DNA from 3 places in the Cupriavidus sp. SHE genome. Region 3 is predicted to be linked to each of the others. Evidence: predicted binding sites of a transcription regulator. Region 3 holds the regulator's gene; each other region holds the start of a gene.
The links. The regulator LexA, encoded in region 3, represses DNA repair genes until DNA is damaged. The targets are predictions, from matches to a motif close to ACTGTATNNNNATACAGT.

Region 1 (3,277 bases), on a different contig from region 3:
TCTCGACGATATCGCCCAAGGGCACCAGCAGCAGCAGGCCCACGCAATAGCCAATCTGGATCAGCGTGACGATCAGGCCGGCGATCTCGGGAGAAAGCTGGAGCGCCCGCGCGATCGGACCGACCAGTGGCTGGGCGTAGTAGAGGTTGGCGACGATCATGCCGCACGCGGTGGCCAGGAGGGGAGTAATCCAGGCGGCAGGGGCGTCGGCGCGTTGGGCGGTGGCGGATGTCATGGCCGCCGATTCTACCGGGACATAGATAGGCCCGTATGACACAGGGGATTCAAGCCCGCTTCAACGGAAAACCGGGGAATCCGGCTCGGCATCGAAGCGCAACTCCTCCTGGACCGGCGCGGGGTCATCGCCCTGATCGGCGGCCGGGATCAGCGCGCTGACGCGTACGCCGAGCAGCCGGATGCGTCGTTCCAGCGGGATACGTTTGAGGCACTCGGTGGCGCCATGCCGGATCGTCGCGCCGTCCGCGGTGTGGGCGGTCAGCGTCAGGTCGCGCGTAACGGTGTGGAAGTCGTCGAAACGGAGCTTGATGCCGACGGTGCGCCCCACGTAGCCCTTGCGCCGCAGATCTTCGGCCACGCGCATGCAAAGCCGGGTGAATTGCTCGGACAGTACGGGACGATCGCCGCGCGGATGCAGATCACGCTCGAACGTGGTTTCGCGGCTCATCGACTTGGGTTCGGAGCTGACCACGACCTGCCGCTCGTCACGCCCGTTCGCCACTTCGGCCAGCCAGCTTGCGTAATTGCGGCCGAAATGGGCCTGCAGCAGCGCGGTGTCGGCCTCCGCCAGTTGCCCCACGGTCTCGATGCCGATAGCCGCCAGCTTCTCCGCCGCCTTGGGGCCGATACCATTGACCTTGCGGGCTGCCAGCGGCCAGATTCGTGTCGGGATATCGGCCGGTGTCAGGATCGTCAGGCCATCGGGCTTGTCGAGTTCGGAACCGATCTTGGCCAGCAGCTTGTTTGGCGCCACGCAGATCGAACAGGTCAGACCGGTGGCGGCGTTCACGGCTGCCTTGATACGGGCCGCCACATCGCGCGCCTCACCATCAATATCAGTCAGATCGATATATATCTCATCGATTCCGCGATCTTCTATTTGTTCCGTGAATGATCTGACTGCAGCCTTGAACAACCCGGAGTAACGCCGGTAGGCGTCGAAGTCCGTCGGCAACAGGATCGCGTCGGGTGCCAGCTTGGCAGCCTTCATCATCCCCATGGCGGAAAACACGCCAAGCGCGCGGGCCTCGTAGGTGGATGTGGTCACGACGCCGCGTCCGGCGTAATCGCGCAGACGCGCATAACGGCGCGTGCCATCGGGCAGGACCTCGGGCACGGCGTTGCGACCGCCCCCGATCACGACGGCCTGGCCGCGCAGATCCGGGTAGCGCAACAGTTCGACGGACGCATAGAAGGCATCCATGTCGAGATGGGCGATGCGCCGTGCGGATGAGGACATGGACGAAGGGGAAAATCGTGTACTGTATAAACGTACAGTATAGTGCCGCGCCCGGATTCTGCGGAGGGCCTGTCAGCTGGCTCTCCCGCAAATTATTTACTTAATAGATTGATCTTTATGTGCTTTCGCTTACTTCATTCTTAACGCTAATAGTTTTCTGCTGCAGCAGTTTGCTGACAAGCAGGCCTTCAGCAGCGTAGATAGCCAGAGATACCCAGATCAGCGCATAGCCAATCTGCTTTTGCGGCGGAAACGGCTCGTGGTACAGCCAGATGCCGAGCGCCAGTTGCAGTGTCGGGCCGGCGTACTGCAGCAGCCCGAGCAGCGACAGCGGAATGCGCCGTGCGCCTGCCGCGAAGAACAGCAGCGGCACGGCGGTAATCGGACCCGCCATCACCAGCAGCACCTGCGTACCCGGTGCTGCGGCGCGCGTGGTGTCCTGACCCGTCAGAAACAGAAAGGCGAGCGCGGCGGCGGCAAACGGAAACAGCAATAGTGTTTCCAGTGACAACCCTTCCAGCGCCCCCAGGGCACCGGTCTTGCGCAACAGTCCATAGCCGCCGAACGATGCCGCCAGACCGAGCGCGATCCACGGCAACTGCCCAGCCGTCACCGTGAGCCAGATCACCCCGGCCGCGGCAATTGCGATCGATAGCCATTGCACGGGGCGCAGCCGCTCGTGCAGCAGCAACACGCCAAGCAGCACGCTGAACAGGGGATTGATGAAGTAGCCCAGGCTGGCGTCGACCACCCGATCGGCGGAAACGGCCCAGATATAGAGGAACCAGTTGCAGCAGAGCAGGGCCGCGCTGGCTCCGAAATTGAGCACCAGGCGTGGATTGGCCGCCACCTCGCGAAGCCAGCCGAAATGCCGGCGCCACAGCAGGATCGCCCCGAGAAACACGAGCGACCACACCATGCGATGCAGCAGGATTTCCAGCGGCGCAACGCCGTGCAGGGATTTGATGTAGAGGGGCAGCAGGCCCCAGATGATGTACGCGAGCAGCGCGTAGAAGATGCCGAGTTGCATGGGGAAATGTCCCGGGTAGATGTCCGGTTGTGGGCGGATTCTACCGGGGCGGGAGAAAGCGCGTGTGAGCGCCTTTCGGGCGTGGCAAGCGGATAAAGTGCCGGCCCTCTCCACTCGCCCCTCTCCGCGCGGGAGAGGGGCGTTTGTTGCTTACAGCTTGCGGGCGAAGCTGAACTGCGAGAATGCCTGCTCGGCCACGTTGAACCACGCGGCTTCGTTGTTACGGAACACGCGCCAGTCGTCGAAGATCTTCTTGAACGACGGGTTCTTGGCGCTTTCGTCCGCGTAGGCTTCCTGGGTGGCCTTGAAGCAGGCTTCCATGATTTCCTTCGAGAACGGACGCAGCTTCACGCCGTTTTCCAGCAGACGGGCCAGCGCCTGCGGGTTCACGGTGTCGTACTTCGCCATCATGTTCGTATGGGCCTCGATGGTGGCCGTTTCCAGCGCGCGCTTGTACAGCGCGGGCAGCTTCTCGAACTCGGGTGCCGACGCATAGAACGAGAGCTGAGCGCTGCCTTCCCACCAGCCCGGGTAGTAGTAGTACGGCGCCACCTTGTAGAAGCCGAGCTTCTCGTCGTCGTACGGGCCCACCCATTCGGCTGCGTCGATCGTGCCCTTTTCCAGCGCCGGGTAGATGTCGCCACCGGCGATCTGCTGCGGCACCACGCCCAGGCGCGACAGCACCACGCCAGCAAACCCGGCGATGCGGTACTTCAGACCCTGCAGATCCGACACGCTCTTGATTTCCTTGCGGAACCAGCCGCCCATCT
Region 2 (3,277 bases), on a different contig from region 3:
ATGCGCGGTGCGTTTGGAGCTGCCGGCGATCTGCGCCAGCGACCGGTGCAGTTCCTCCGGTGATTGCTCGCGCTGGGCCAGTTCCGCCTGCATGCGCAGACCCGCGAGCGGTGTCTTCATCTGGTGTGCGGCATCGGCAATGAAGCGTTTCTGTGTCTGCACCGACTGCTCGAGTTGCGACAGCAAGTCGTTGAAAGATGCCACCAGCGGCGTGATCTCCTGCGGCGCCGCGCGCTCGTCGATCGGGCTCGTGTCGCCGGGATTGCGCGCGCGGATGCGCTGCTGGATCGCGGTCAGCGGTGCCAGCCCGCGCGTGAGGCCAAACCACACCAGCACCACCGCGAGCGGCAGGATCACGAACTGCGGCAGGATGACGCCCTTGATGATTTCATTGGCCAGCCGCGCGCGCTTGTCCAGCGTCTCGGCCACCTGCACCAGCACGGGCTGGGCGCCGTTGACGTTCTTCAGGTCGACGTAGGTATAGGCGACGCGCACATCGTTGCCGGCCACGCGATCGTCGCGCAGCGATACCAGCCCGGCATGTCCCTCTTCGTCCTCGGACGGAAGCGGCAGGTCGTGATCACCCGCCACGTATTCGCCGTGCTTGCCTACCACCAGGTAGTAGATGTTGTCGGTCTCGTCGGCGCGCAGGATCTCCCGCGCGGACAGTGGAAGCTGTAGCGTGACGCGGCCGTTGACCTCGCGCACCTGCTGCGACAGCACGATGGCGCTTGCTTCGAGCGCGCGGTCGAACGGCCCGTTGGCAATTGATTTGGCAACGAGGTATGTGACGGCGATGCTCATCGGCCAGAGCAGCAAAAGCGGCGCGAGCATCCAGTCGAGAATCTCGCCAAACAGCGAGCGGGGCGCAGGGTGCGCCGAGGTTTCCTCGAGGTGTGGCAGGGCGTCGGCCAGCGCCTGGTCTTCGGCCGCGGCATCGGCCAGCGTGGGCCGGGTGGGGTCCGTCGCGCGTGCGGGGCCCGCGGCGGAACGGCGTCGCCACGGCAGTCGCAGCAGGCTCATGCGCGATCAGCCCCCGTGGTGTCAGCCATGCGCGGCCACGGCCGGCTGGTATTTCTCGAGGCAGTAGCCCAGCCCGCGCACCGTGGCGATGCGGATGCCGCCAACCTCGATCTTCTTGCGCAGGCGGTGCACATACACCTCGATCGCGTTATTGCTGACTTCCTCGCCCCATTCGCACAGGTGATCGACGAGCTGCTCCTTCGATACGAGCCGCCCGCTGCGCGTGAGCAGGATTTCGAGCAGACCGACCTCTCGCGCGGAGAGATCCAGCATCTGTTCATTGAGATAGGCGATGCGGCCGACCTGATCGAACGCGAGCGGCCCGTGGCGCATCAGCGTGGCGCCACCGCCCGCGCCACGGCGCACCAGCGCGCGTACCCGGGCCTCGAGTTCGGACAGCGCGAACGGCTTGGCCATGTAGTCGTCGGCGCCGAGGTCCAGCCCCTTCACGCGTTCGTCGACGCTGTCGGCCGCAGTCAGAATCAGCACGGGGACCATGGCGCTGCGCGCGCGCAGCCGCTTGAGCACCTCGAGCCCGGACATGCGGGGCAGGCCGAGATCGAGGATCAGCAGGTCGAACGACTGCGTGGAAAGGGCCGAATCGGCTTCCACGCCATTCGCAACGTGATCGACGGCATAGCCGGACTGGCGCAGCGAGCGCGTCAGCCCGTCTGCCAGCACATCGTCATCTTCGGCGATAAGAATCCGCATGATTGTCTCCACCTCGTGGCCGGCCACAGCCGGCCGCCGGCCGCGGTGCCGGTGGGGCTTGCCAAGCATACTGTTTTTTTATACAGTACCCGACATTCCGGGCGAGCTACCATGAAAGGTGATCGCACCATGCCGGGTTGGGCGTCGTGGCCTGGAAAATCCATCCCGGAAAAGGGCTTTGGGTTCCGGGCGCCGCGCCGTATGCGGCCTATTTATACACCATTGATTGAAGGACGACCATGGACGACAAGAAGGCCGGCGCCGGCGTGAGCGCTGAGAAGCAGAAGGCGCTTGCCGCCGCGCTCTCCCAGATTGAGAAGCAGTTTGGCAAGGGCTCGATCATGCGCCTGGGCGATGGCGAAATCGAACAGGACATCCAGGTAGTGTCCACCGGCTCGCTGGGGCTGGACATCGCGCTGGGCGTGGGTGGCCTGCCGCGCGGCCGCGTGGTCGAGATCTACGGTCCGGAATCGTCCGGCAAGACCACGCTGACGCTGCAGGTGGTGGCCGAGATGCAGAAGCTGGGCGGCACCTGCGCGTTCATCGACGCCGAGCACGCCCTGGATGTCCAATATGCCGGCAAGCTCGGCGTGGACGTCGGCAATCTGCTGATCTCCCAGCCCGATACCGGCGAGCAGGCCCTGGAAATCACCGACGCTCTGGTGCGCTCGGGTTCGATCGACCTGATCGTGATCGACTCGGTGGCCGCTCTGGTGCCGAAGGCGGAAATCGAGGGCGAGATGGGTGATTCGCTGCCCGGCCTGCAGGCCCGCCTGATGAGCCAGGCGCTGCGCAAGCTGACCGGCACGATCAAGCGTACGAATTGCCTGGTGATCTTCATCAACCAGATCCGCATGAAGATCGGTGTGATGTTTGGTTCGCCTGAAACCACCACCGGCGGTAACGCGCTGAAGTTCTACGCCTCGGTGCGCCTGGACATCCGCCGTATCGGCTCGATCAAGAAGGGCGACGAAGTCGTCGGCAACGAGACCAAGGTCAAGGTGGTCAAGAACAAGGTGTCACCTCCGTTCCGCGAGGCGTTCTTCGACATCCTCTATGGCCAGGGTATCTCGCGCCAGGGTGAAATCATTGACCTGGGCGTGGACGCCAAGATCGTTGAGAAGGCCGGTGCCTGGTACAGCTACAACGGCGAAAAGATCGGCCAGGGCAAGGACAACGCACGCGAGTACCTGCGCGAGAACCCGGACATCGCCGACGAGATCGAGAACAAGGTGCGTCTGGCGCTGGGCGTGGCGCCGCTGAATACCGTGGCGGGCGCGCCGGCAGAGGTCGAAGGCTGACCCTGACGTCGCTGTCTGACGAAAGCCGTCGCATACTTGTGCGGCGGCTTTTTTGTTTTCACCCCGATTTTCCCGTATCCCGCAGCGCCGACTGCCGGCTTCCTCGTTATCAGCCGAATATCAGCCGAATGCCCCGTCCCCCCCTCTCCCTGAAAGCCCGTGCCGTCGGCTACCTTTCCCGTCGGGAGCACAGCCGGGCCGAACTCGCGCGCAAGCTGGCGCCTCATGCCGAATCGGCAGAG
Region 3 (3,277 bases):
CACTCTGGTCCGGATGGACGATAAATACGATTTCGTAATGACGCATTGACGCTCCTTTTGGGATGAGCCACCCGGGCGTCACGTCCGGTGCGGCAAGGTTGAGTAGCCCGCGAGTATAGCCCGAAAAGGGGCCTTCCCGCAAGGATTCGGCGCCCCGCCTGCGTCAGTACTGCCCGAAGAGCGCCTGAAGCCGGGCCGCATCGCGCCCCAGCGAAGGGTCGCCGGCCAACGCCAGCAGCAGCAGCACGCGCGCCTTGTAGGGATTGAGGTCGCCCGCCGAGACAAATACGCCACCTGCCGGTCGCGGCGGTGCGGGGATTGCCACATGACCAGCACCGGTACGCGAGCTTCGCGCCACCGCTACGCCACATGCCGCAGCATCGACGAGCGCGGCCGTCAGCGTTTCGTGCACGGAACCGTTGCCGGCCGCGGCCACGACGAACCCCAGCACGCCGGCGGCCACCATCGCGTCGATGGCCACCCTCCCCGGCTGCGCGTAGCTGGCGACGATCTCCACCAACGGCCATGCAGCGGGCACTGGCAAGCGCGGCGCCTGATCAGGACCCGGGGTGCGCGAGAAATGGACATAGGTGTCCTGTACAAAACCCAGCGGACCGGCAACTGGCGAATGGAAAGCATCGACAGCCGACGTATGCGCCTTGACGACATCACGCGCGGCATGAATCTGTTGATTCAGCACCACGAGCGCACCTTTGCCAACTGCCGCCGGGCTTGCCGCCACGCGCACCGCATCTAGCAGGTTCAGCGGCCCGTCAGCGGAAAGCGACGTCGATGGGCGCATGGCCGCAGTCATCACGACAGGCAACGGGCAAGCCTGCGACAGATGCAGGAACATCGCCGTCTCTTCCAGCGTGTCAGTGCCATGCGTGATCACGATCCCGGCGACATCGTCCTGCGCGGACCAATATCCGATTCGCGAGGCAAGCATCCGCCAGAGATCGAACATCATGTCCTTGCTGTCCACCTGCGCCACCTGCTCCGCTTCGACTCGCGCGACATCGGCCAGCGCGGGCACTGCCTGTACAAGTTGCGATACAGGTACGGTAGCGGCCTGATAGTGAGCGCTACTGGCAGGATTTGCGGACGAACCGGCGATGGTGCCACCAGTCGCGAGCACAACGATACGAGGCAGGAGTACAGACATGGACGGGGTTGACGGAGCTTGTAGGCGGGCCGATTGTAACTGCGCGAACGCCTGGCCGAACCCGTGACAAACCCGTGGGCCTCACCCCACAGAACTACTCGTGTTGAGCCGGCTGCGCAAAATGTGCTTGCACTTCACCCGATACTGTATAAAATCACAGCATACTGTTTAAACATACAGTGCTTCGGCACAAGACCTGCGACCCATGGCGACCCTGACACCCCGGCAGCAGCAGATTTTCGACCTGATCCGCGACACGATCCGCAACACGGGCTTTCCGCCCACTCGTGCCGAGATCGCCGCCGAATTCGGCTTCTCCTCCCCCAATTCGGCCGAGGAACACCTGCGAGCTCTGGCGCGCAAGGGCGTGATCGAGCTGACACCGGGCGCGTCGCGAGGCATTCGTCTGAAGGTGACGCGTAGCGACTCTGAACGACCCGATCAGTTTTCGTTACCGATGGCGGGCGTACTGCAACTGACATTGCCACTAGTCGGTCGCGTCGCAGCTGGCAGCCCGATTCTGGCTGCCGAGCATATCGACCGGCAGTATCAAGTCGATGCCTCTGTCTTTGACGAGCGCCCCGACTATCTACTTCGCGTTCGCGGCCTGAGCATGCGCGACGCGGGCATTCTGGATGGCGACCTGCTTGCCGTGAAGAAAGCCAGCGAAGCCGCGAACGGTAAGGTCGTCGTCGCCCGCCTGGGCGATGACGTCACCGTCAAACGCTTGAAGAAACGCGGCGACACGATCGAGTTGATCGCCGAGAACCCTGACTTCCAGAACATCGTCCTGCATGCAGGACGTGACGAGTTCTCCCTGGAGGGTATCGCAGTTGGCCTGATCAGATCATCAGGCTTCTGACTCTCCGGACCCAGGCAGCTGGCCACCTGCCCCGGTCACCCGCTTTTGCTTTGCCAACGCCGCCCCGTCCTTTACGGACGACGGGTGCGGACTTCTGCTGAACGCAAATTACGAGGTGTTGCCATGCTGCAATCCGAAACCGTCGCATCCCGCCGCCCGGTCAAGCCGGTCCCCTTCCGCCAGATCAAGGGCGTTCGCGTCTACCAGGGCACCCATCGCCGCACCATGGTCGGCAATATGGCCGCCATCTGCCGAATGCTCGAGCTTGCGGAACCATCCTCGAAAACTCTTGATTGAGGCAGCCCGCCCTCTTCTGTCACCATGCACTGCAGCGCATTGCATGTACGGACGATGATGGCCCCGGGACCCGACGCTGATCGGGACCCGACCATCATCAATCTGACTCGACATTAATCGGCCAATGGTGCGCCGAACCAATCGGACGCGAGGTCTGCCTCAAAGGCAGCCAGCCAGGTCGCAGCCCCACCAGCGCCTCCTTTGTATTTCTGTAACTGACCGCCGACCACGCGTTCGACAGTCACCATATCCGCAGCACTCTCCCCCGGATTGAGCGCGTTCGCAACCGCGAATTCGAAATCCTCGGGGACGAATCCGTGCCTGGCGCAAATGGACTCCAGAGCCTCCCGCACATCGGGAGAGAGTTCGTGAAATCTGAGCGTCATGCTTCTCCTCCGCAGCATGTGCAATTCCTGATCTTTACAGATTACTTGCCCGATTTCGCGACGTCGCGCATTTTCCTGGCCATTCGTAGTTCTTTGGGCCAATGAAAATTTCTCGCTCTCCGGCTAGGGTAACAACCGAGAACGTCGATCGTGGCGGAAAGCGCCAACCCAGCATGGTTTTGCCCCATTCGATCCGACGATGACGAGAGGTTGAAGCCTTTCGTCCCTCCCACGCCCCTATACCGCACAGCACCTTCAGGAGATGCACGATGGCCAAGCACGATACGTCAGGGCTCGCCAGCCTGTCGCCTTTCGAACTCAAGGACGAACTCATCAAGTTGGCAGGAAGCGTATCGAATCGCCTGATGCTAAATGCCGGGCGAGGTAATCCGAATTTTCTGGCAACCATCCCGCGACATGGTTTCTGGCAGCTCGGCCAGTTCGCCATGATCGAATCGGAAAGGTCATTTTCGTATTTGCCAGAAGGTGTCGGCGGTTTCCCGCGACGCGCAGGTATCGAGGAGCGGTTCGACCTTTATGCCCGCGTGCACAAGGACGTTCCTGGCG

Region 1: dinB (DNA polymerase IV) is a predicted target of LexA. The motif match lies at 1,499-1,516, and genes of this name have one in related genera.
Region 2: recA (recombinase RecA) is a predicted target of LexA. The motif match lies at 1,804-1,821, and genes of this name have one in related genera.

What each region holds. Positions count from the first base shown of each region.
Region 1 covers NZ_JWMB01000008.1:28,588-31,864, forward strand. The annotation lists gene RN01_RS03590 (MFS transporter) at 1-235, opposite strand, end outside; gene dinB (DNA polymerase IV) at 296-1,477, opposite strand; gene rarD (EamA family transporter RarD) at 1,593-2,507, opposite strand; gene dctP (TRAP transporter substrate-binding protein DctP) at 2,658-3,277, opposite strand, start outside.
Region 2 covers NZ_JWMB01000018.1:199,319-202,595, reverse strand. The annotation lists gene RN01_RS09295 (sensor histidine kinase) at 1-1,023, opposite strand, end outside; gene RN01_RS09290 (response regulator transcription factor) at 1,045-1,734, opposite strand; gene recA (recombinase RecA) at 1,974-3,035, shown strand; gene recX (recombination regulator RecX) at 3,164-3,277, shown strand, end outside.
Region 3 covers NZ_JWMB01000025.1:151,790-155,066, reverse strand. The annotation lists gene rpsF (30S ribosomal protein S6) at 1-46, opposite strand, end outside; gene RN01_RS14290 (asparaginase) at 164-1,165, opposite strand; gene lexA (transcriptional repressor LexA) at 1,371-2,027, shown strand; gene RN01_RS34295 (hypothetical protein) at 2,151-2,324, shown strand; gene RN01_RS14280 (hypothetical protein) at 2,438-2,710, opposite strand; gene RN01_RS14275 (bifunctional aspartate transaminase/aspartate 4-decarboxylase) at 2,980-3,277, shown strand, end outside.